2 regions of the Oceanibaculum sp. genome follow, and region 2 is predicted to be linked to the other one. Evidence: predicted binding sites of a transcription regulator. Region 2 holds the regulator's gene; the other holds the start of a gene.
The links. The regulator PhoB, encoded in region 2, activates phosphate uptake and scavenging genes when phosphate is short. The targets are predictions, from matches to a motif close to TNTCATAAAACTGTCA.
Positions count from the first base shown of each region.

Region 1: the regulator PhoB is predicted to act here: its motif matches at 1,812-1,827, upstream of MK313_RS17055 (Na/Pi cotransporter family protein).

Region 1 covers NZ_JAKUSO010000090.1:163-8,506, forward strand. Annotated here, with positions in the region: gene MK313_RS17045 (hypothetical protein) at 60-314, opposite strand; gene MK313_RS17050 (solute carrier family 23 protein) at 332-1,654, opposite strand; gene MK313_RS17055 (Na/Pi cotransporter family protein) at 1,912-3,567, shown strand; gene MK313_RS17060 (SDR family NAD(P)-dependent oxidoreductase) at 3,642-4,355, shown strand; gene MK313_RS17065 (hypothetical protein) at 4,359-4,643, opposite strand; gene MK313_RS17070 (PepSY domain-containing protein) at 4,804-5,064, shown strand; gene MK313_RS17075 (thermonuclease family protein) at 5,069-5,539, opposite strand; gene MK313_RS17080 (DUF4886 domain-containing protein) at 5,707-6,522, shown strand; tRNA gene MK313_RS17085 (tRNA-Thr) at 6,552-6,626, opposite strand; gene MK313_RS17090 (hypothetical protein) at 6,688-8,169, opposite strand; partial or broken gene rlmB (23S rRNA (guanosine(2251)-2'-O)-methyltransferase RlmB) at 8,302-8,344, opposite strand, start outside.
Region 2 covers NZ_JAKUSO010000004.1:18,839-33,590, reverse strand. Annotated here, with positions in the region: gene MK313_RS02625 (NADP-dependent malic enzyme) at 1-996, shown strand, start outside; gene MK313_RS02620 (sialic acid TRAP transporter substrate-binding protein SiaP) at 1,162-2,136, shown strand; gene MK313_RS02615 (TRAP transporter small permease) at 2,184-2,738, shown strand; gene MK313_RS02610 (TRAP transporter large permease) at 2,782-4,062, shown strand; gene MK313_RS02605 (UxaA family hydrolase) at 4,105-5,634, shown strand; gene MK313_RS02600 (ATP-binding protein) at 5,715-7,094, shown strand; gene phoU (phosphate signaling complex protein PhoU) at 7,235-7,945, shown strand; gene phoB (phosphate regulon transcriptional regulator PhoB) at 8,010-8,711, shown strand; gene MK313_RS02585 (helix-turn-helix domain-containing protein) at 8,784-9,152, opposite strand; gene MK313_RS02580 (Smr/MutS family protein) at 9,149-9,769, opposite strand; gene MK313_RS02575 (LutC/YkgG family protein) at 9,772-10,455, opposite strand; gene MK313_RS02570 (LutB/LldF family L-lactate oxidation iron-sulfur protein) at 10,455-11,876, opposite strand; gene MK313_RS02565 ((Fe-S)-binding protein) at 11,881-12,666, opposite strand; gene MK313_RS02560 (murein transglycosylase A) at 12,755-13,954, opposite strand; gene MK313_RS02555 (Tim44/TimA family putative adaptor protein) at 13,961-14,635, opposite strand.

The DNA of each region.
Region 1 (8,344 bases), on a different contig from region 2:
GAATAAGAAAGCCCCCGGTTTCGGCCGGGGGCTTTTTTTGTCCGCGGGATGGCGGTCGCCTACTGCCGCTTGCCGCCCGTGGCCTGCAGCGCCACGCTGTCGCCGGTGATGACGAACAGCACGCTGCCGTCCTTGGCCTTGTAGGTCCATTGCTCGATGGGGCCGAGCTTGGCGATATCATCGGGACGGCCGAGCTTTGCCTCCAGCTCGGCCTTGGTCGAGACGCCCTCCGCCTTCTTCACGAGGTCGGCCTTGCTGGGATCGCCACAGGCGGCCAGCAGCAAGGCGAAGGCCAGTATCGCGAACCGCTTCATCGTGACTCTCCCTCTCGTTATTCGGAATTGCCGCCATTATAGGGCAGCACGGCGTTCAGGATCACGCCGACGATGGCGGCCAGCGCGGTGCCGGACAGCTGCGCGATGGTGCCGACATGCACCACGGCCCCGCCGATACCCAGCACCAGGATGATCGAGACGATGAACAGGTTGCGCTTGTCGCCCAGATCGACCTTGCCCTCGATCATGGTGCGCAGGCCCGACGCCGCGATGACGCCGAACAGCGCGATGGCGACGCCGCCGATCACCGGCACCGGGATCGACTGCAGCGCCACCCGGAAATCGCCCAGGAAGCCCAGCAGCACGGCGATCACCGCCGCACCGGCGATGACATAGACCGAGAAGACGCGGGTGATGGCCAGCACGCCGACATTCTCGCCATAGGTGGTATTCGGCGGCCCGCCCAGGATGGCGGCCAGCATGGTGGCCAGCCCGTCGCCGGCCAGCGAGCGGTGCAGGCCCGGATCCTCCAGCGTGTTGCGGCCGATCACCCGGCTGATGACGATCTGGTCGCCGATATGCTCGGCGATGGTCACGATGGCGACCGGCACCAGCAGCAGCACGATGGTGGCAAAATGCTGCCAGGGCAGGTCGTAGGTCACGAAGGGCACGGCAAAGGCCGGGAACTCCACAAAGCTGGCGGCGGCCAGCTTCGCCTGCATGCCCGCCTCACCCGACCAGGGCACCAGGCCGGCGAAGGCGGCAATCACATAGCCGCCCAGGATCGCCAGCAGGATCGGTACCACGGCGAAGATGCCGCGCATGACGACGGAGAAGGCAAGGGCAAGCACCAGCGTCGCGGCGGCGATCAGGAAATGCGTGCCGCTATAGGCGCTGGTGGCCGGGTCGTTGGAGGCCATGCTGACGGCGACCGGCGCAAGGCCAAGGCCGATCACCACGATCACCGGGCCGGTCACCACCGGCGGCAGCAGGCGCAGCAGCCAGCCAACGCCGAAGCCCTTGATGCACAGCGCCACCACCAGATAGACCGCACCCGCCAGGAAGGCGCCCAGCATGGCGCCGGTCGGGCCCAGCGGCTGGCCGTCCGGGCCGGGCAGGGCGGCCGCCGCCAGGATCGGCGCGATGAAGGCGAAGGAGGAGCCGAGATAGGCCGGGATGCGGCCCTTGGTGAGGGCAATGAATAGCAGCGTGCCGAGACCGCTGGTGACCAGCGCCACGGACGGGTTCAGCCCGGTCAGCAGCGGGACAAGCACCGTCGCGCCGAACATGGCGAACAGATGCTGCAGGCTGAGCAGGCCCCAGAGGGCCGCGCCCGGCTTTTCATGCACGTCGAGGACGGTGGCGGTGCTGTCGCTCATGGTCGGCCTTTCGGATGGCTGTCGTTCAAAGAGTTGACGTCGCCTTACGGCATCCCGGCGCGGTAGGCAAGTATCGTGATACGCATCCTTTTGCGCGTCTGTCCGTTATCCGCAGGAGCGGCTTGTCCGCCTGTCTGGGTCTTTTGTTTCTGAAATGTTACATTTTCTTTACAAGATTCGCCGGAAGGGCGTATGAGCAATCGGGAGCCGGCGAATGCAAACCGCCGCATCCCCTCCGCACAAGATTATGTCAGGCCATGCCGGCGACACAGGTCATCATCACGCTTCTGGGATTCATCGCACTGCTGCTGTGGGGCATCCACATGGTGCAGAGCGGTATCCTGCGCGCCTATGGCTCCGGCCTCAGGCGCAGCCTGAGCCGCGGCCTCGACAACCGGTTCAAGGCCTTTGCGGCAGGCTTCGCGGTAACGGCTATCCTGCAGAGCAGTACGGCGACCGGCCTTATGGCGTCTTCCTTCGCGGCGGGCCGGCTGGTCGATCTGGTGCCGGCGCTGGCGATCATGCTGGGGGCCAATGTCGGCACCACGGTCATCGTGCAGATCCTGTCCTTCGATATCGGGCTGCTGACGCCGATCCTGATTCTGGTCGGTGTGATCGCCTTCAAGCGGGGCGGACAGACGCGCACGCGTGACCTGGGCCGTGTCGCCATCGGCCTTGGCCTTGTGCTGCTGTCGCTGCATCTGCTGACCCAGACCGTGATGCCGCACGACATGTCGCCGCAGATGAAGGAGGTGCTGCACCTGCTGACCAGCGACCCCATCGTCACGATGCTGCTGGCGGCCATCTTCACCTGGGCGGCGCATGCCAGTGTGGCCACCGTGCTGCTGGTCATGTCGCTGGCAGCGGCCGGGTGGATCACGCCGGTGGCGGCGCTGGCCATGGTGCTGGGCGCCAATCTCGGCAGTGCGCTGAACCCCGTGCTGCAGGCGATGGGCGGTGACCGCGAGAGGCTGCGCGTGCCGGTCGGCAACCTTTTGAACCGTCTGGTCGGCTGCGCCATCGCGCTGCCGCTGCTGCCCTATGCTGTCGAATGGCTGGAAATCGTGAATGGCGGGCCGGCGCGTGTCGCGGCCAATTTCCACACCGCCTTCAACCTGGCGCTGGCGGTGCTGTTCATCCTGCCGCTGCCCCTGCTGGCGATGCTGATGAAGAAGTTGTTCCCGACGGCAGAACGCCCGCTCGATCCCGGCGCACCGCTGCATCTGGACCGGGAGGCCATCGAGAATCCGAGTGTGGCGCTGACCAACGCGGCGCGCGAGGCGCTGCGCATGGCCGACGCGGCGGAGCGCATGCTGCGCGGCTCGCAGACCGTGTTCGAGACCGGCGACCGCAAGCTGGTTTCCGAGATCAGCCGCATGGACGACACGCTGGACACGCTGCATGGCGCGATCAAGCGCTACCTGACCGATGTCAGCCGCGAGCAGCTGGACGAGGAGCAGAGCCAGCGCCTATCGGAGATTCTGGCCTTCACGATCAATCTCGAACATATCGGCGATATCGTGGACCGCAACCTGATGGATCTGGCGTCCAAGAAGATCAAGCGGCAGCTCAGCTTTTCCGAGGAGGGGCTCGCCGAAATCCGCCAGATGCACGCAAGGCTGCTGGAGCATCTGAAGCTGTCGATCTCGGTCTTCATGGCCAGCGACCTGCGCTCGGCCCGGCAGCTGGTGGCGGAGAAGGAGCAGTTCCGCGATCTGGAGAAGCTGGCGACAGAGCGACATTTCGAGCGTTTGCGCGAGGGGCGGTCGGAAAGCATCGAGACGACAGAGCTGCATCTCGACATCGTGCGCGACCTGAAGCGTATCGAATCGCACATTGCCGCCACGGCCTATCCGCTGCTGGAGCAGCTGGGCGCGCTGCGCCGCAGCCGCCTGACCGAGGCGAAGAGCTGATGCGTTCTATCGGCTGACAGCGGCGGAAACATCGTCATACACTCCTCCCAGAAAATTCAGGGAGAAGGAAAATCATGGCGGACCGGGAAGTCGCGATCATCGTCGGTGTGGGCAGCGGGCTGAGTGCCGCGCTGGCCCGGCTGTGCGCCAAAGAAGGCATGGCGGTCGCACTGGCAGCGCGCAATACCGACAAGCTGATCGGGCTGGTGCGCGAGACCGGAGCCATGGCGGTGGCCTGCGATGCCAGCCAGCCGGCCGATGTGGACCGGCTGTTCGCCACCGTGGCGGACACGCTGGGCGCGCCCTCGCTGGTGGTGTTCAACGCCAGCCGCCGGGTGCGTGGGCCGATCACCGAGCTTGACCCCGCAGAGGTGCGGGAATCGCTGATGACGACTGGCTATGCCGGGTTCCTGGTTGGCCGGGCGGCGGCGCGCGCCATGCTGCCTGATGGCAAGGCGATGGGGAACGGCAGCATCCTCTTTACCGGCGCCTCGGCCAGCGTGAAGGGCTATCCGCAATCCGCCCCCTTCGCGATGGGCAAGTTCGCGCTGCGCGGCCTCGCGCAGAGCATGGCGCGGGAGCTGGCGCCGAAGAACATCCATGTCGCGCATGTCGTGATCGATGGCGGCATACGCCAGGGCGGGGACGATCCGCGTGGCCCGCAGCGCGGTGTGGACGGGCTGCTGGAGCCGGACGCCCTGGCGCGGGCCTATCTCGACCTGCACCGACAGCATCGCAGCGCCTGGAGCTGGGAGCTGGAGCTGCGACCCTGGGTGGAGAGTTTCTGACTCCTACCGGAGCAGGTCGTTATGATAGAAGAATCCGCCCGCGACACTGGCCAGTTGCTCTTCGGTTAGCTCTTCGTTTTCGTCGCGGGGCCCGATCTCACCGCGCTGGCGGGCGAGCAAAGCTTCCAGAGCGTCCAGCGTTACCATGTATTCCGCCGCCCTGGCGAAGGTGACGGCGGCATGTTTCCTTTCCTCGCCGGATAGCCCGTCCAGGTGCTGCCTCAAGGAGAGCCGGAATTCGCTGTCCTGCCCGATTCTGTCGAGAAATGCCTGGGCCTGTTCCGTCATGCCGTCCTCCACTGGATGCCCTGTCCTTACCCAAGACTGGCATATCAGGCCGGCCGCCGATGTCCATTCCGTGCCGGTTCGGTTGCCATTTCGTCCAGCTGGACTTGAAACCGTACACCTCGATCCTTTGTTGAATGGGGTGCAAAAACGGAGATTGAACATGCTGAAGAAGACCATCGTCGCCCTTCCCTTCGCCCTGACGTTTATTGCCGGGACAGCCGAAGCGCGGGACATGCAGCCGCCTGCCGATGCGATGCCCTTGTCGCAGATCGTTGCCAAGATCGAGCAGCGGCCGGATTTCCGCTACATCGACGATCTGGAATGGGACGATGACGGCTATTACGAGATCGAGTACCGCACGAAGGACGGCGGCGAGGTCAGGCTGAAGCTCGACCCGAAGACCGGGGAAACCCGCCGCTAGAGGCTCAGTCGCACCAGCCCTTGCGGGTATCGCCGGCATAGGGGCGGGCATGGCCTTCGCCGACCAGCGCGGCGGCCATGTCCTGGCCGTCGGCGACGACGCGGGCCAGTACCCTGCCGCCATACTTGTCCAGCTCGATATCGTGCAGCTCGATCCGCTTTGCCTGCGCCAGCAGTGCATGCAGCCGGTCCCGGGCGTCGCGTGCCGCCTGCTTTTCAGCCTCGCAGCGGCCCCGCAGTTCCGGTGCGTCGATTCCGGCCAGCCGCACGCCGGTCTCGATCGACTGGCGCGGCCAGATCCAGGCGCGCACCGTGATCGTGTCACCATCGTAATTGCTCAGGAACGCCGCTTCCACCGGGCCGGCGATGGCAGCCGGCGCCCTTGTGACCGGGCTGGTCAAGGCCAGGTCGGTTGCGCCGGCAACGGGCGCATATAGCAGCGGAAGGCAGGTAAGGATGAGACGCATCGTATGCATGATGCGCGCATTGGTAGATTTGTTTTGCTGCATATGCAACCAACAAAAAGTTGTGTGACAGCGCCCTGAGTCGCCTCTCCGGCGCGCAGAATGATCCGATTGCCGGGCATCGATGAGGCCTCGTATGATGGTTGCTTATAAAAACCAAACTTCGAGGAACCCCCACCATGTCCATTAGCTTGAAGAAGCTGCGTCTGCTGGCCCAGGCCTCGGCTTTCGTGCTCTGTCTGGCCGTCAGCGGCGCTGCGCTCGCCGCCTCTGCGCCGGCGGTGAAGGGCCCGCAGGTCGAGAGCCCGAAGCGGGTGCTGCTGGTCGGCAACAGCTACCTTTATTACAATGACAGCCTGCACAACCATCTGCGCCGCATGGTGGCGGCGGCCGATGCCGATCTCGGCAAGGCGCTGCAATACAAGTCGGCGACCATCGGCGGCGCCACGCTGGCGCACCACAATGTGGACTGGCTGACCGGGCCGGGGCAGATCGGCATCAAGGAGCCGTTCGAGCTGGTGATCCTGCAGGGCCACAGCGCCGCTGCCCTGTCCGAGAAGCGGCAGGCGGATTTCCGCACGGCAGCATCGGCGCATGCGAAGATCATCGCCGAGCGGGGCGGCAAGGTCGCCCTCTACATGACCCACGCCTATGTGCCGCCGCACAAGCAGGCGAAGCCGGAAAACACCCAGTTGATCGACGATTTCTATGTGAAGACCGGCAATGAGCTGGGCGCGCTGGTCATCCCGGTGGGGCTTGCCTTCGATGAAGCCTACAAGCGCGATCCTGAGATCAAGCTGCACAATGCGCAGGATCACAGCCACCCGTCGCTGCTGGGCAGCTATCTCGCCGCCGCCACGGTCTATGCCACGATCTATGGCAAGTCGCCGGTCGGCAATGCCTATGACGCCTATGGCCAGGTCGATGCCAAGACGGCGTCGTTCCTGCAGCAGGTAGCGCAGGACACGGTGACCGGCTTCTTCGCCCGGAAATAGCAGTCTGTAATACGGAGGGTCGGGGGGAATGGTGCCGGCTGAGGGATTTGAACCCCCGACCTTCGGTTTACAAAACCGCTGCACTACCACTGTGCTAAGCCGGCGTCCATTCGCGCCGCGACCATAGCCAGACTGGCCGCGCGCTTCAAGGCAAAGCGGAAGGAATCAGTCGCTGGCCAGCCCGGCCTCGATCAGCCGGTCATGCAAATCCTGCATCCGCTTCACGCGGTCCGCATCGTCGGTCGCGGCGGCGAGGATGCTGGGCAGGAAATCCGGCTGCTTTATATGACGTTGCGCCAGCTCGCGCACACGGCGCAGGTTGGAGCCCTTGATCAGGGTGTCGTTGCAGCACAGATCGATCAGCGGCAGCGCCTTTTCCGCTGAATTGCCGCCGCGCTTCACGATGCGGTCGAGGATGCCGCTTTCGTCCAGCAGATTGTTCTGTATCTCCTCCATGCGCAGCTGCAGCTTGCCCCGGAACACGGAGGGCAGCGGTGCACCCATCAGGATGGTGTGCAGCTCGGTCAGGCCGCGCAGCCGCTCCGGCACGGAGGCGGATTTCGGCGCCACGTCGGAGGCGACGGTGCGCTCCTGCAGCAGATAATCGATGTATTTCTTCAGGAAATCGTAGTTCTGCGGCCCGATCATCTTGCGATAGAGGTCGAGGCAGCGCTGCAGCCGCTCGGCCAGGCGCGGCGCGCCGACCATCAGATCGTGAATATTCTGGTCGTTGATCAGGCGCGACAGGCGTCGGGCCAGCGCCGCTTCCGTCGTCTCGCCGCCAAGAAACTGCCCGTTCTTCAGGCGCACCCGCTGGGCAACATCCAGCGTCGCCCGCAATTCGTCCGCCGTTGATCCGCTGGTCATCGGGTAGGTGCCGGTGACCGCCGCCAGCATCTGCGCCTGCAGGCCGGCAGTGACATTCGGCTGTGCGGCGCGCGCCTGCAGGTTCATCAGCCGCTGCGCCAGCGGCGGGTCGGACGGAACCGGCGCCGGGTCGTCCGCCTTGCCGGAGGCGAGCTTGCTCAACAGGGCGATGCGCTCGCCCACCGTCTTGCCCTGCTTGCCGATGATCGTGTCGAGGCCGGCCGGCAGCCGGATGATCTCCGACAGGGCCACATCCAGGGCCACCATATCGGCAGCTGGCGGGTCGGCCTCACAGAGGGTGAGCAGCAGGCCGGTCTTTTCGTCCCAGCCCTTTTCCTTCAGCAGCGCCCTGGCGAGCATCAGGTTGAGGCGGAACAGGCGCTGCTCCCCCTCGGCCGGAAGCAAGGCCAGCTGCTCCTTCAGCCGCTTCGGGTCCAGCGGGTCCACCGGGATGGCGGTCACCGCCTCCAGGGTACGGTTGCGCACCCCGTCGCATAACGCGAAAATTTCCTTGATGCGGCCAGCGACATCGCGGTTCTTGGTGCCGGAGACCTGGGCGATCGCGACCTTCTGCACGGCCCCGGAATAGGCGGTGCCGGCATTCTCCAGCTTCTTTTGCAGATCCTCGCTGAACAGCAGCTCCGTCGGTGTCGCCCGCATGGCGTCGAGGAAGCTGCGGCAGTGCCGCGAGATCAGTTCACGCGCGCTGACGCTGTATATATCCTCAGGCGCCTTGCAGAGCGCCGCTTTCGCCAGTTGCTCTTCTGTCTGGGGCAGCATGTCGGGTCGCCGCTTCTCAACAATCTGTTCCGGGGGTGGAGCCACATGCCGTGTATAGGCGTATTCGGCTCCGCTTAGGAAGCCCAAATCTGACCAAAATGTCCAGAGAACAGCCCTGATTAATAAAGTTTTTTAGGGGATTTTAATTAAACGCCGCGCCATGTCGTAGAGGGCG
Region 2 (14,752 bases):
TCCGCCCGCCTCGACCCGACGGCGGCCAGCCTGCAGCGCATCTTCGACAGGGTAGCGGCGAATCCGAAACGCGTGGTCTTCGCCGAGGGCGAAGAGGAGCAGACGATCCGCGCCGCCGTGCTGTTCAAGAATGCCGGCTATGGCACGCCGGTGCTGGTCGGCCGTGAGGACCGGGTGCGCGCCACTATGGCGCAGATCGGCCTCAGCGATCCGGGCGGTATCGAGGTGCATAATGCGCGGCTGTCCACCAACAACAAGAAATATACCGAGTTCCTCTACAAGCGCACGCAGCGCAAGGGCGCGCTGTACCGGGATTGCCAGCGGCTGGTGAACCAGGACCGCAACGTCTTCGCCGCCTGCATGGTCGCCAGCGGCGATGCCGATGCGATGGTGACCGGCCTGACACGCAGCCTTGCGGTGTGCCTGGACGACATCACCAAGGTGATCGACCCGCAGCCGGGCAAGCGCCTGTTCGCGCTGGCCATGGTGATCGCGGCCAACCGCACCGTGTTCATCGCCGATACTTCGGTGCATGAGCTGCCGAGTGCTGAGGAGCTGGCCGACCTCGCCGTGCAGACCGCCGCCAAGGCCCGCGCGCTGGGCCATGAGCCGCGGGTGGCGCTGCTGTCCTTCTCCAATTTCGGCAATCCGAACCGGGAAAAGGCACAGCGCATCCGCGAGGCGGTGGAGATTCTCGACCGGCGCAATGTCGATTTCGAGTATGACGGCGAAATGTCCGCCGATGTGGCGCTGAACCCGGAGCTGCACAAGCTTTACCCGTTCTGCCGCCTGACCGGGGCCGCCAACATCCTGATTATGCCGGCCCTGCATTCGGCCAACATCTCCTACAAGCTGATGCAGGAGCTGTCGGGCGCCTCGGTCATCGGCCCGCTGCTGATCGGGCTGGAGAAGCCGGCGCAGATCGTGCAGATGGGCGCCACCGTTTCCGACATCGTGAATGCGGCGGCGCTGGCGGCGCACGACGCCGTACGTTGACCTTACTCCAGCCAGGCTGAATCAACTCAAAAAGGGCAAGGGGTTGTGAGACCCCTTGCCCTTTTCTGTTTTTCCGACTTAGGCTGCACGCATAAAAACTAATGACTAATGATCGTACGGCCAGATTCAACTGCGCCTCGAAAAAGGGAAAGGGAGGAAACCAAAATGAAAAGACTCGTATTGTCTCTTGCCGCCGCCGCCATTGTTGGCGCCGCCGGTCTCGGTGTTGCCCAGGCTGCCGAGAAACTGAAATACGCCCATGTCTATGAGACCACCGAGCCCTATCACAAGCGGGCGCTGTGGGCGGCCGAGGAAATCAAGAAGCAGACCAATGGCCGCTACGAGATCGAAGTCTTCCCGGCCTCGTCGCTCGGCAAGGAATCCGACATCAATGAAGGTCTCGGCCTCGGCACGGTGGATATCATCTATACCGGCGCGCTGTTTGCCGGCCGCTTCTACGGGCCGATCGCCATTTCCGGGGCGCCCTTCATGTTCCGCGATTTCGATCACTGGAAGTCCTACGCCGCCAGCGACCTGTTCGGCGAGCTGTCTGCAGGTTATCGCAAGAAAACCGGCCATCAGGTACTGGCGCTCACCTATTACGGCCAGCGCCACGTCACCTCGAACAAGCCGATCCTCAAGCCCGAGGACATGAAGAATCTGAAGATCCGCGTGCCGGATGCACCGCTTTACCGGATGTTCCCGGAAGCGGTCGGCGCCAACCCGACGCCGATCGCCTTCGCCGAGGTCTATCTGGCCCTGCAGCAGGGTGTGGCCGACGCGCAGGAGAACCCGCTGCCGACCATCCAGGCCAAGAAGTTCTATGAGGTGCAGAAGCACATCAACCTGACCGGCCACATCACCGACGCCCTGCTGACCATCGTCAGCGGCATGCGCTGGGACAGCATGAAGCCGGAGGATCAGAAGATCTTCGCCAGCGTGCTGAAGGAGGCTGCCGCCAAGGCGACCGCCGATATCGTCGAGTCGGAGCAGAAGCTGGCCGACTGGTTCGTGAAGGAAGGCGTCACCGTGAACAAGGTGGATCGCGCTCCGTTCCGCGAGGCCGTGGTGAAGCTGCATAACGGCCCGTCCGCGACCTGGGATAAGGCGACCTACGACAAACTGCAGGCGCTGAAGTAAGCGACCCGCGACGCCGGCCCGCCCCACCCAGACACGGAAGCCTTGCAATGAGCGACGATTCCGCGAAAACCCAGCTGTTTCCCGAGGACGAACCCGATTCGGCGGTCGATCTTTCCGACTTCCGGCCGGAGGATATCCTCAACCTGCTGGTGTTCTGGGCGCTGGCCGGCGTCGTGTTCCTGCAGTTCTTCACGCGTTACGCGCTGAACAATTCCATCGGCTGGACCGAGGAAATCGCCCGCTATCTGCTGATTGGCGTCGGTTTCCTCGGCTCCATCATCGCGACGCGCAAGAACACTCATATCGCGGTGCAGTTCTTCTACCGCTACCTGTCGGTCAATGTTGGACGGGGGCTGTCCACGCTGGTCGATCTCGGCAACATCGCCTTCTACGCCGCCGCAACCTGGATCTGCATCAAGCTGGCGATGCGCACGCGGCAGTACATGGCCGTGGTCGATCTGCCGAAATCCATCGTCTACTGGGTCGTGGTGGCCGGTTTCGCCGGCATGACGATCTATTCCGTCCTCGTCGCGCTGAAGCACTGGCGCCAGGGCTATAGCGACCTGACCCGGCCGACCGGCGATATCAAGACGACGGACTGACGCCCGCTTCTCCTTATTTTCCCCTCAGTCGGAGGCTGCGACCGTGCTGCTGACCCTGCTGTTCGTGATGTTGTTCGGCATGCTCGTGATGGGCGTTCCCGTCGCCATCGCCCTGTCCGCCTCCTCGCTGATCTATATCCTGCTGGCGGGGACCGTGCCGGACGTGGTGGTGCTGCACCGGATGGTGAATGGCGTGGACAGTTTCCCGCTGCTGGCCATCCCGTTCTTCATCCTGGCCGGCAACCTGATGAATTCCGCCGGCATCACCAACCGCATCTTCGACTTCGCCAAGGCCTGTGTCGGCTGGGCGCGCGGCGGCCTTGGCCATGTGAATATCGGCGCCAGCGTGATCTTCGCCGGCATGTCCGGTGCGGCGGTGGCCGACGCCGGCGGCCTCGGCACCATCGAGATCAAGGCGATGCGCGATGCCGGCTATGATGATGAGTTCGCGGTCGGCGTCACCGCCGCCTCCTCCACCATCGGGCCGATTATTCCGCCGTCGCTGCCCATCGTGATCTATGGAGTGATGGCGAATGCCTCCATCGGCCAGCTGTTCGCCGCCGGTTTCATCCCCGGCCTGATGATGGCGGTCGCGCTGGCAATCATGGTGTTCTGGTATTCGCACAAGCGCGGCTATCCGCGCGATTCGGCGTTCTCCGTACGCCGTCTGGTGATGAGCTTCTTCTATGCCATCCCCTCGCTGATGACGCCGGTCATCATCATCGGCGGCATCCTGTTCGGCCTATTCACCCCGACCGAAGCCGCCATCGCCGCCGTCTTCTATGCGCTGCTGCTGGGCGTGCTGGTCTATCGCACGCTGGGCTGGCGGCGCATCGTGCGCGTCACCATGGACACGGTCGAGACCACGGCGATCATCCTGCTGATCGTTGCCGGCGCTTCCATCTTCTCCTGGATCCTGACCAGCACGCGGGCGACCGAGCATTTCGCCGATATCGTCCTGCATGTCACCGAAAATCCGATCCTGATCCTGCTGCTGATCAACCTGATCCTAATCGTCGTCGGCTGCTTCATGGAGACCATCGCCGCCATCACCATCCTGGTGCCGGTGCTGCTGCCGGTGGTGGAGAAGCTGGGCATCGACCCGGTGCATTTCGGCGTCGTCATGGTGCTGAACCTGATGATCGGCTTGCTGACGCCGCCGGTCGGCATGGTGCTCTATGTGCTGTCGCGGGTATCTGGCGTATCCTTCGAGCGATGCGTGGCCGCGACGGCGCCGTTCCTGATCCCGCTTGTAACGGTGCTGCTGCTGATCACCTTCATACCGCAGCTCTCATTGTGGCTGCCGACCCTGATCTATCGCTAATCCCCCTGCGCTGGGGGCGCCCTGTAGGAGGGGCATGAGCCAATGTCCGGAACCGAGAGCCTCAGCATCCGCCTGCATCCGGCGGACAATGTCGTGGTTGCCCGCCTGGCGCTGATGCCGGGCACCGCCCTGCCGGCGGAGAAACTGACGGTCAACGGCTCCATCCCCGCCGGCCACAAGGTGGCCACAGCGCCGATCCGGGCCGGCGAGCCGATCCGCAAATACGACCAGATCATCGGCTTCGCGACCGACGACATCGCGATCGGCGATCACGTCCATGTGCAGAATGTCGAGATGCGCGATTTCGAGCGCGACTATGCCTTTTCCAGCACCGCAAAGCCGACCGCCTTCGTGCCGGAGGCGGAGCGCGCGACCTTCCAGGGCTTCCTGCGCCCGACCGGAATGGCCGGCACCCGCAACTATATCGGCATCCTGACCTCGGTGAACTGCTCGGCCACGGTGGCGAAATACATCGCCGCCGCGATCACGCCGGACATTCTGGCGCAGTACCCAAATGTCGATGGGGTGGTGGCGCTGGTGCATTCCACCGGCTGCGGCATGGCAGATTCGGGGGAGGGCTACGCCAATCTGCAGCGCACCTTGTGGGGCCATGCACGGCACCCGAACTTCGCCGGCATACTGATGGTCGGCCTGGGCTGCGAAGTGAACCAGATCGACTTCCTGCTGGAGGCCTACGGGCTGGAGCGCGGCCCGCGCTTCCAGACCATGACGATCCAGGACATTGGCGGCACCCGCAAGACCGTGGACCGCGGCGTCGAGATCGTGAAATCCATGCTGCCGGCCGCGAACGAGGCGCGCCGCACCAGCGTGCCGGCCAGCCACCTGACGCTGGCGCTGCAATGCGGCGGTTCCGACGCCTATTCCGGCATTACCGCCAACCCGGCGCTAGGCGCGGCCGCTGACCTGCTGGTCCGGCATGGCGGCACGGCGATCCTCTCTGAAACGCCGGAAATCTATGGCGCCGAGCATCTGCTGACCCGGCGCGCCATCGACCGCAAGACCGGCGAGAAGCTGATCGAGCGCATCCGCTGGTGGGAGGAATACACCACCCGCAATGGCGGGGAGATGAATAACAACCCCTCGCCCGGCAACAAGGCCGGCGGCCTGACCACCATCCTGGAAAAGTCGCTGGGGGCCGCCGCCAAGGGCGGCACGACGAACCTGACCGGCGTGTTCAAATATGCCGAGCCGATCAACACCAAGGGCTTCGTGTTCATGGACTCGCCAGGCTATGACCCCTGCTCGGTGACCGGGCAGGTGGCCAGCGGCGCCAACATCGTGTGTTTCACCACCGGGCGCGGCTCGGTGTTCGGCAACAAGCCCTCGCCCTCGCTGAAGCTTGCCACCAACTCTGCCATGTACCGCAAGCTGGAAGAGGACATGGATGTGAATTGCGGCGCCGTGCTGGATGAGGGCATCTCGATCCAGGATATGGGCCAGCGCATCTTCGACCTCATCCTGCGCGTGGCCTCGGGCGAGAAATCCAAGAGCGAGGCGCAGGGTTTCGGCGATGCGGAATTCATCCCCTGGCAGGTTGGCGCCGTAATGTAACGATATGGCGGTTGACCGGCGGCATCCCTGCCGGCCTATGCTGTAGGTTCCGTTAAGCCTTCCGCCAGCCCGAGGCCCCCATGCCCGCAACCCGACTGTCGCGCTCCGCGATCGTCAAGACCAGCCTGCTGCTGTCCCTGCCTGTCGGGCTGGTGCTGCTGGTGCTGGTCGCCGGCGGCCAGCTGAATGGCTGGCCCGCCCTGCTGGGCTGGGCGATTTCTCCCGGCATCTTCGCGCTGCTGGTGCAGCGTCATTTTCAGCGCATTGCCCGGCTGGAAGCGGCGGTTGAGGGTGGTTCGGCGGAGATCGAGCCGAACAGCCCGCTCGCCCCGCTGGCCGGCCGCATCGAATCGCTGCATCGCGTGCAGGCGGAAAATCTGGGCGCCCTGCGGCAGCGCCTCCATGCCGCCCATGTCGCGCTGGAATCGCTGCCCGACCCGCTGCTGCTGATCGATGCCGAGGCAACCATCGTGGCCACCAACCGGGCCGCCCGCGAGATCTTCGGCGAGGCGCTGGCGGGCAGGGCGGTAGCCAGCAATCTGCGCCATCCGGAGGTGCTGAAGGCGGTGGAGACAGCCCTTGAACAGGGGCAGGGCCGCACTGTCGAGATGACCATGCTGGTCCCCATCGAGCGCAGTTTCGCCGTCAGTGTCGAACCATTGCGCGAACCGGGGCCGGATGACAGCCGGGCGCTGATCCTGATGCACGAGCTGACGGCGATGAAGCGCACGGAGCAGATGCGCGCCGATTTCGTTGCCAATGCGAGCCATGAGCTGCGCACGCCGCTCTCCACGCTGGTCGGCTTCATCGAGACGCTGCGCGGCCCGGCCAAGGACGATCCGGAAGCGCATGAGCGGTTCCTGGAAATCATGCATGAGCAGAGCCTGCGCATGTCGCGGCTGGTGAACGACTTGCTGTCGCTCTCGCGGATCGAGCTGAACGAGCATACGCCGCCGCGCGGGCTGGCCGACCTGTCGCGCATTCTGTCCAGCGTGAAGGCGACGCTGGACATGCAGGCGGCGACCAAGGACATGGACATCCAGCTCGATATCGAGGACGGGCTGCCGCCGGTCACCGGCGACGAGGACGAGCTGGCGCAGGTGGCGCAGAACCTGATCGACAATGCGACCAAATATGGCCGACCCGGCACCCCGATCCGGGTGACGGCCCGGCGCGCCGACAGCGTACCGGCAGCCTTCCCCAAGGCACCGCATGGCGCGGTCCTGATCCGTGTTCAGGACCAGGGCGAGGGCATCCCGCGCGAGCATATTCCGCGCCTGACCGAACGGTTCTACCGGGTCGACAAGGCGCGCAGCCGCGATCTTGGCGGCACCGGTCTTGGCCTTGCCATCGTGAAGCACATCGTCAGCCGCCACCGGGGGGCGCTTTCCGTCGACAGCCAGGTCGGCAAGGGCAGCGCCTTCACCGTCTATCTGCCGGTCGCCGCATCCGCGGGCTGAACGGCCGCCGCGAAAACCCCCGATTCGATGTCGATGTAATAAAAGCGTCATCGAAACGTAGTATTTATGCCGTGCAAGCCCGTTATTGATAGCGCAGGCGCACGGTCCGCCATCGATCATGCCCTTGGAAAGGAAGTCTCATGCCCACCCATACCGTGAAATCCTTCGACGAGGAATTGAAGCGGCTGATGAATCTCATCTCGCAGATGGGCGGGCTGGTGGAGACGCAGGTGCAGGACTGCATCCAGTCCCTGGCGAAGCGCGACAGCACCATCGCCGAGCGGGTGATCCAGGGCGATCTGAAGATCGACAGCCTGGAGCATGATGTGAACGATCTGACGGTTCGCATGCTGGCACTGCGCCAGCCGCTGGCCGAGGATCTGCGCCGCGTTGTTGGCGCGCTGAAGATTTCCGCCGATCTGGAGCGCATTGGCGACTACGCCGCGAACATTTCCAAGCGGGCAGTCGCCCTGAACCAGGTGCCGCCGGCACGGCCCGCGACAGGTATTCCGCGCATGGGCCGGATGGTGCAGCAGATCCTGAAGGAAGTGCTGGACGCCTATGTCGAACAGGATGCCGAAAAGGCCCTGCTGGTCTGGCGCCGGGACGAGGAGGTGGACGAGATGTACACCAGCCTGTTCCGCGAGCTGCTGACCTACATGATGGAAGACCCGCGCAACATCACGCCCTGCACGCATCTTCTGTTCATGGCGAAGAACATTGAGCGCATCGGTGACCACGCCACCAATATCGCCGAGACGCTGTACTACCAGGTAACCGGCCGGCCGCTGACCGCCGAGCGGCCGAAGGGCGACACCAGCGCGTTCACCGTCGTCGAGCCGGAGAACTGACCTACGGTTTGAAACATTTCCACTGGCCTTTTTCCCTTGAGGCCTGCCGAGATTGGACCACACGATGAAGCCGCTGATCCTGATTGTCGAAGACGAAGCCGCGATCGTCACGCTACTCAGCTACAATTTGGAGCGCGAGGGCTTCCAGGTCCTCGAAGCGCGCGACGGCGAGGAAGGGCTGCTGCTGGCCACCGAGCGCCGGCCCGACCTGATCCTGCTGGACTGGATGCTGCCGCTGCTGTCCGGCATCGAGGTCTGCCGCCGGCTGCGCCGCACCCCGCAGACCCGCAGCATCCCGATCATCATGCTGACGGCCCGCGGCGAGGAAGGCGACCGAGTACGAGGCCTGAATGCCGGCGCCGACGATTACGTCACCAAGCCCTTCAGCCCCAGCGAACTGCTGGCCCGCGTCCGCGCCGTCATGCGCCGCGCCCGGCCTGCCGCCGATGCCGAGACGCTGCGCTGCGGCGACATCGTCATGGACGTTGCCGCCCACAAGGTGAAGCGCGGCGACCGCGATGTGCATCTGGGGCCGACCGAATTCCGCCTGCTGCGCCATTTCCTGGAGCATCAGGGCCGCGTCTTCTCCCGCGAGCAGCTGCTGGATTCGGTCTGGGGAGCGGATGTCTATGTCGAGCCGCGCACCGTGGATGTGCATATCCGCCGCCTGCGCAAGGCACTGAACGAGGATGCCGAGGGTGATCCGATCCGCACCGTCCGGTCGGCCGGCTATGCGCTGGATGCCGTCGCGCCGCAATTCGCCTGACACCCCATCAGTGCGTCGACTCTATATAAGAAATTAATGTAAAATATTATTTTATTGCCGTTTATCGCCCTGTCATTCCGGCTTTTTCGGCGAGTCTTCGAGCTGGCTCAAGAGCGCCGCGAGCCTCTCCTCGTCCAGGATCCCGATCTTCCGCGCCAGCTGGTGCGCCAGCCTGGTGGCGCTTGGCGACAGGCCGGCCGTGTCGATGGTGACGCGCGGATGGGATATCTCCGCCAGCCGATTCAGCGCTTCCGCATCGTCCCAGATGAGCCCAAAATAACCGCAGATCTGATGGATCAGCCCGTCGGTGGGCCGGCCGCGATGGCCATGCTCCAGCGCCGAGAGATAGGCCGAGGAGACCTGCAGCGCCGCCGCCATCTCCTTCAGTGTAACGCCACGCGCGGCGCGCAGCGCCCGCAGCCTTTCCCCGAACGGCGTCATGCCTCCTCCCGCACCCGTCGCAGCAGGACATAGAGCGCGCCGCCCCCGCCATCCTTCGGCTGCGCATGGACGAAGGCCAGCACCTTCTCGCGGTTGCCGCCCTCATTCAGCCAGCGCGGCACCTCGCGCTTCAGCACACCGGCTTCGTAACGGCCGAATTCGTCACGCCGCGTCCCCTTGCCGGTGATCACCAGCACGCAGCGCAGCCCGCGCGCCTGCGACCGGGCGATGAATCCGTTCAGCGCCACATGGGCGGCATCCTGCGTCATGCCATGCAGATCGATGCGCGCCTCAATGGCGACCTGGCCGCGCTTCAGGCGCATCTGGCTGCGCTTGTCGAGCCCCGGCGCGCTGTCATGCTTCAGGGTCGGCAGAACGACCGGCGCCTTGACCGGCGGTGCGACCGGCTGAGGAAGTGGCTCATCCTTTGACACCCGACCGCGCTTGCGGCTGGCCGGCGCCATGCCTTCGGCCTCGGGCACGGCGGGAACCGGTTCCGGCGGCAGCTCATCCAGCATGCCCAGCCGCAGGCGCTTATCCTGCGGCAGCGGCTTGGCGTCCTTCACGACCTGGCGGAAAAGCTCAGCCTCGTCCTTGCTGGCGCGCCGCCGGGCCATGCCTAGCCGTCGATCAGGACAATGTGCAGCCGGCGCGGTCCGTGGGCGCCCATCAGGATCTTCTGCTCGATATCGCCGGTGCGCGACGGGCCGGTGATGAAATTCACCGTGCGCGGCATGGAATCCTTCGCCTGCGCATCGCGCAGCCGCGCCCAGCCATCCTCGTAGGAACCGACGATCTGGCTCTTCTTCAGCACCACGATATGGGTCTCGGGCAGCAGGTTCAGTGTGGTCGGGCTGTGCGGGCCGGAGGTCAGCATCAGCGTGCCGGTCTCGGCAATGCCGGCAAAGGCCGGGGTCACGCTGGCCGTATCCGGCTCCTCGGCCTTGCCGGTATTGATGGTCAGGGTCGGGCGCTTGTCCCAGGGAAGGCCGGACAGCCAGGCATCCGGCGCCACGCGCAATTCGGCCGGCAGATTATGCTGCGCCAGATACTCGGCGATGGCGTCAGGGACCTCTGCGGCATCCGCGACCTGGCTGATGGTGGCCTGCACGCCTTCAGCCATCTCGACGAACAGGGTGACCTGCTGGTCGTGCGGCAGCTGCGCCCGCTGCGGGATCAGGTTCGGCCTGTGCTCCGCGATCCGCTGTTCCAGCTGCGCCGCCGGCTCGCCGTCCAGCGCACTGCGGCCAAGCGACCGGCGGATGCCGGCCAGGATCTGATCGCGCGGGGACATGTCGGGCATCAGGCGGCCCCCTTCTTTTCGCGGTAAAGCTCCTGGAAGGTGCGACCCTGCGGGGCGGGCATGTCGCGCACCGAAGTCCAGCCCCCGGCCAGCGGCAGCGACCGGAACCGCCCCTTATCCCGGCCGAACCGGCCAAGCAGCTTCATGGCAATGCCGGTCAGGCGCTGATAGAGCGCCGGCCGCTTGGCGAAGAACGCCCAGAGGGCGAGGCCCGAGCGGTAGGGGGCCGGTGACAGCTTGCGTTCATATTCCCGCTTGCGCCAATGCCGCATCATCTTCGGCAGCGGAATACGCATCGGGCATACGCTCTCGCAGCGCCCGCAGAAGGTGGAGGCGTTCGGCAGGTGCCCGGCCTCCTCGACACCGACCAGGGTCGGGGTCAGCACCGCGCCCATCGGCCCGGGATAGACCCAGCCATAGGCATGGCCGCCAACCGCGCTGTAAACCGGGCAGTGATTCATGCAGGCCGAGCAGCGGATACAGCGCAGCATTTCCTGGAATTCGGTGCCCAGCATGGCGCTGCGGCCATTATCCAGCAGCACGACATGGAACTGTTCCGGCCCGTCCAGATCCTCCGGCCGCCGCGGCCCGGTGGAGAAGGTAGTATAGACCGACATTTCCTGCCCGGTGGCCGAGCGGGCCAGCAGGCGCATGATCGTGGCCGCATCCTCCAGCGTCGGCACAGTCTTTTCCAGGCTGGCCAGCACGATATGGATTCGGGGGAGGGTCTGGGTCAGGTCGCCATTGCCCTCGTTGGTCACTATGACGGTCGAGCCGGTCTCGGCGATCAGGAAGTTGGCCCCGGTAATACCGACATCGGCCTTGATGAACCTGTTCCGTAGTTTCGCGCGTGCCTCGTCGAGCAGCTGGCGCGGCTCCGACAGCGGCCGGTCGGCTGGCAGGTCGGTGTGGATCTTGCGGAAGCTTTCCTCGACATCCGACTGGTTCAGATGCACCGCCGGCGCGATGATGTGGCTGGGCGGTTCCTTGCGAATCTGGATGATATATTCGCCCAGATCGGTCTCGATCGGCTCGATCCCGCTTTCTTCCAGGAAATCGTTCAGCGCGATCTCCTCGGCGATCATCGACTTGCCCTTGGTGACGGTCTTCGCCTCCACCGAGCGGCAGATTTCCAGGATTTTTTCGCGCGCTTCCTGCGGCGTGCGTGCCCAGTGCACATGGCCGCCATTCTCGGTCACCCGGCGCTCAAAGCGCTCCAGGTAATAATCGAGATGGGCCAGCGTATGGTTCTTGATGTCGCGGCCCTGGTCGCGCAGCGCCTCGAACTCCGGCAACCTGTCGATGGCCGCACGGCGCTTGTCCTGGAAGCCGGCGCGCATGTTGCCCAGCGCGCGCTGCAGCCGCTCGTCATGCAGTGCGGTGTGGGCATTGTCCTTGAAGGCGTGGCTGGTGGGCTGCATGGCGTCAGCTCCCGCGTCCGGGTTCGCCGATGGCAGGCTGATCGGTCATACCGGCCAGCACCTCGGCAACATGGCGGACCTGCACTTTCTCGCCGCGCCGCTTCAGCTTGCCGGCCATGTTCAGCAGGCAGCCGAGATCGCCGGCCAGCAGGGTCCCGGCACCGGTCTTCACGATGTCGTCGGCCTTGTCGGAGACCATGCGGTCGGAAATGTCAGGGTACTTGATGCAGAAGGTGCCGCCGAACCCGCAGCAGGTTTCCGCACCCGGCAGTTCCTTCAGCTTCAACCCTTCAACCGAGCCGAGCAGGCTGCGCGGCTGCTGCTTCACGCCCAGCTCGCGCAGGCCGGAACAGCTGTCGTGATAGGTCACCGTACCGTCGAAATGCGCCTCGACGCCCTTCATCCCCATCACATCGACAAGGAAGGAGACCAGCTCATGGGTGCGGTGGCCGACATGATGGGCGCGTGGCCCCCATTCGGCATCCTCCTTGAACAATTCGGCATAATGATCGCGCAGCATCCCGGCACAGGAGCCGGAAGGGGCGACCACGTAATCGAAACCCTCGAAGGCGCGGATGGTGTTGCGCGCGATGTCCTTCGTGTCCTGGAAATCGCCCGAATTATAGGCCGGCTGGCCGCAGCAGGTCTGCGCCTCCGGCACCTCCACAATGCAGCCCACCTGCTCCAGCAGCCGGATCGCAGCAAAACCGACGGACGGGCGGAACAGATCGACGAGACAGGTGACGAACAGCCCGACCCGGGGCTTCTTCTGCGGCGCTTCCTCAACCATTGCGGGCTCTTCCTGCCGTGGCATTTCTTGCTTCGCCGCTAAGATGACGGTTGCCGAGTTGCTTGACAAGCCGGACCGGTATTACCAGTCAGGAAGCCGGCGCCAGACCCTTGGGCAGCAACAGATAATACTGGCCGTTGGACTTCATCCGTCCGGCCCGATCGGCAGCGGCATCGCCATGGCCCCAGAACAGGTCGCCGCGCACGGGGCCGCGGATCGCCCCGCCGACATCCTGGGCCACGACCAACCGGCGCAACCGCTCGGCACCAGCATCCGGATGCTGGGCGTCCAGCCAGACCGGCGTGCCCAGCGGCACGAAACGGCGGTCGACGGCCAGACTGCGCAACGGCGTCAGAGCGGCCCCCTGTGCACCCAGCGGCCCGTCGCCGGGCAGTTCTCGGAAGAAGACGTAGGACGGGTTGGTGTTCATCAGCGCCGCCGCCTCGCCCGGATTGGCCGCCAGCCAGGCGCGGATCGACTGCATGGAGACAGTCTCGCGGGTCAGCGCGCCACGCGCGATCAGCTCCCGCCCGATGGCGACATAGGGGTGGCCGTTCTGCCCGGCATAGCCCAGGCGCATCACCCTTCCATCCTCCAGCGTCACCCGGCCGGAGCCCTGAATCTGCAGGAAGAAGGCATCGACCGGGTCGTCCACCCAGACGATCTCCAGCTTGCGAGGATCAAGGACACCCTCGACGATGGCCTTGCGGTCCTCATAGGGTTTTAGATTGCCGCCCACCACACGGCCGGCGATGCGCTGGCCCTTCAGCTCGTCGCGGAACTGGCCGAGATCGACCATGACAAGATCGTCCGGCCGGCGATGCAGCGGCACCGGATAGCGCGCCGAGCGCTGCAAGGCGCCACGCAGCTCCGCCTCGTAATAGCCGGTGAACAGCCCCTCCGGCGCGCCGTTGTTGCCGGCGCGATAGGGGCGGAAGTTCGATTCAAAGAAGGTACGGACGGCGGTCGCGTCACCCGCCGGCACAGCACGTGCCGTCTCACAGACCGGCAGCCAGTCGCCGATGGTACCGAAGCGCTCGTCCGGTCCGAAATTGCGGGCAGGCGGCTGCGGCTTCAGCCGATCGCAGGATTTCAGCAGGGCCGGCATGACCTCGGCGAGGGAATCTGCCTGCCATCCCGGCAGATCGGCATAGCCGACCGGTTTCAGGGTCAGCTGATCCGGCTTTTCCGTTACCGGTGCGCAGGCTGCCACGACCAGCAGGAGCAGGCCTGCCGTCAGGGCAAGAAAATGATCCGGGAGCCGGTTGAGGCCTGAGCGGGCAACCATGAACCGTCAGCTGGGCGTGCGGGTCGCGGACAGAAGCCAGTTCGGATCGTCTGACCGCGTGTCGCGCCGGAAGGTCCAGATATCCACGACGCTCTCGATCCCGTCGGGGTCACCGTCGATCACCTCGCCTTCCGCATTGCGGGTCAGATTGACCTGCTCGCTGACGAATTCGACGGTCACTTCGGCGACCGATCCCTTCATCCGCGCCTCGGTGATATCGGCGGCATTAAGCGACAGAAGGCGGGTCTCCAGCGTCTCCTTGCGGGCCTCACGGGCATCGATGGCGCCAACGAAACGGTCATAGACATCGTTGGCGAGCAGCGGGCGCAGCGTGTCCTTGTCGCCATTGGCGAAGGCCAGGACGATCATCTCGAAGGCGGCACGCGCGCCGTTGGCGAACTGCTTTTCCTCGAAGTTGCCATCGGCCAGCTTGATCTGGGTCAGGCCTGCCGCGACCGAACCGGGAGGGGCGTTCTCCAGCTCGGCGGCCAGCTTCGCGCGCTGCGGCAAGGCCACGACATTGTCCGCATCACTCTCGGCTTCCGGCTTCGGGCTGAACGGATCAGGCCGGTCGCGCTCGTTACCGGTACGGCGGCCAAGCACGCTGCGCAGGCGCAGAATGAGGAAAGCCGCCACCATGGCGAAAAAAATGATGTCCAGAAATGGTAGTCCGTCGCCCATCTAGTTACATCGGGCCGGACCAAACTGGACCGTCACCCGCCCTTTGCGCTAAGTAAAATCACGTCTGTCAGCCATGACAGCATGATGCGTGCTGTTTCAATAGACGAATCAATCCCT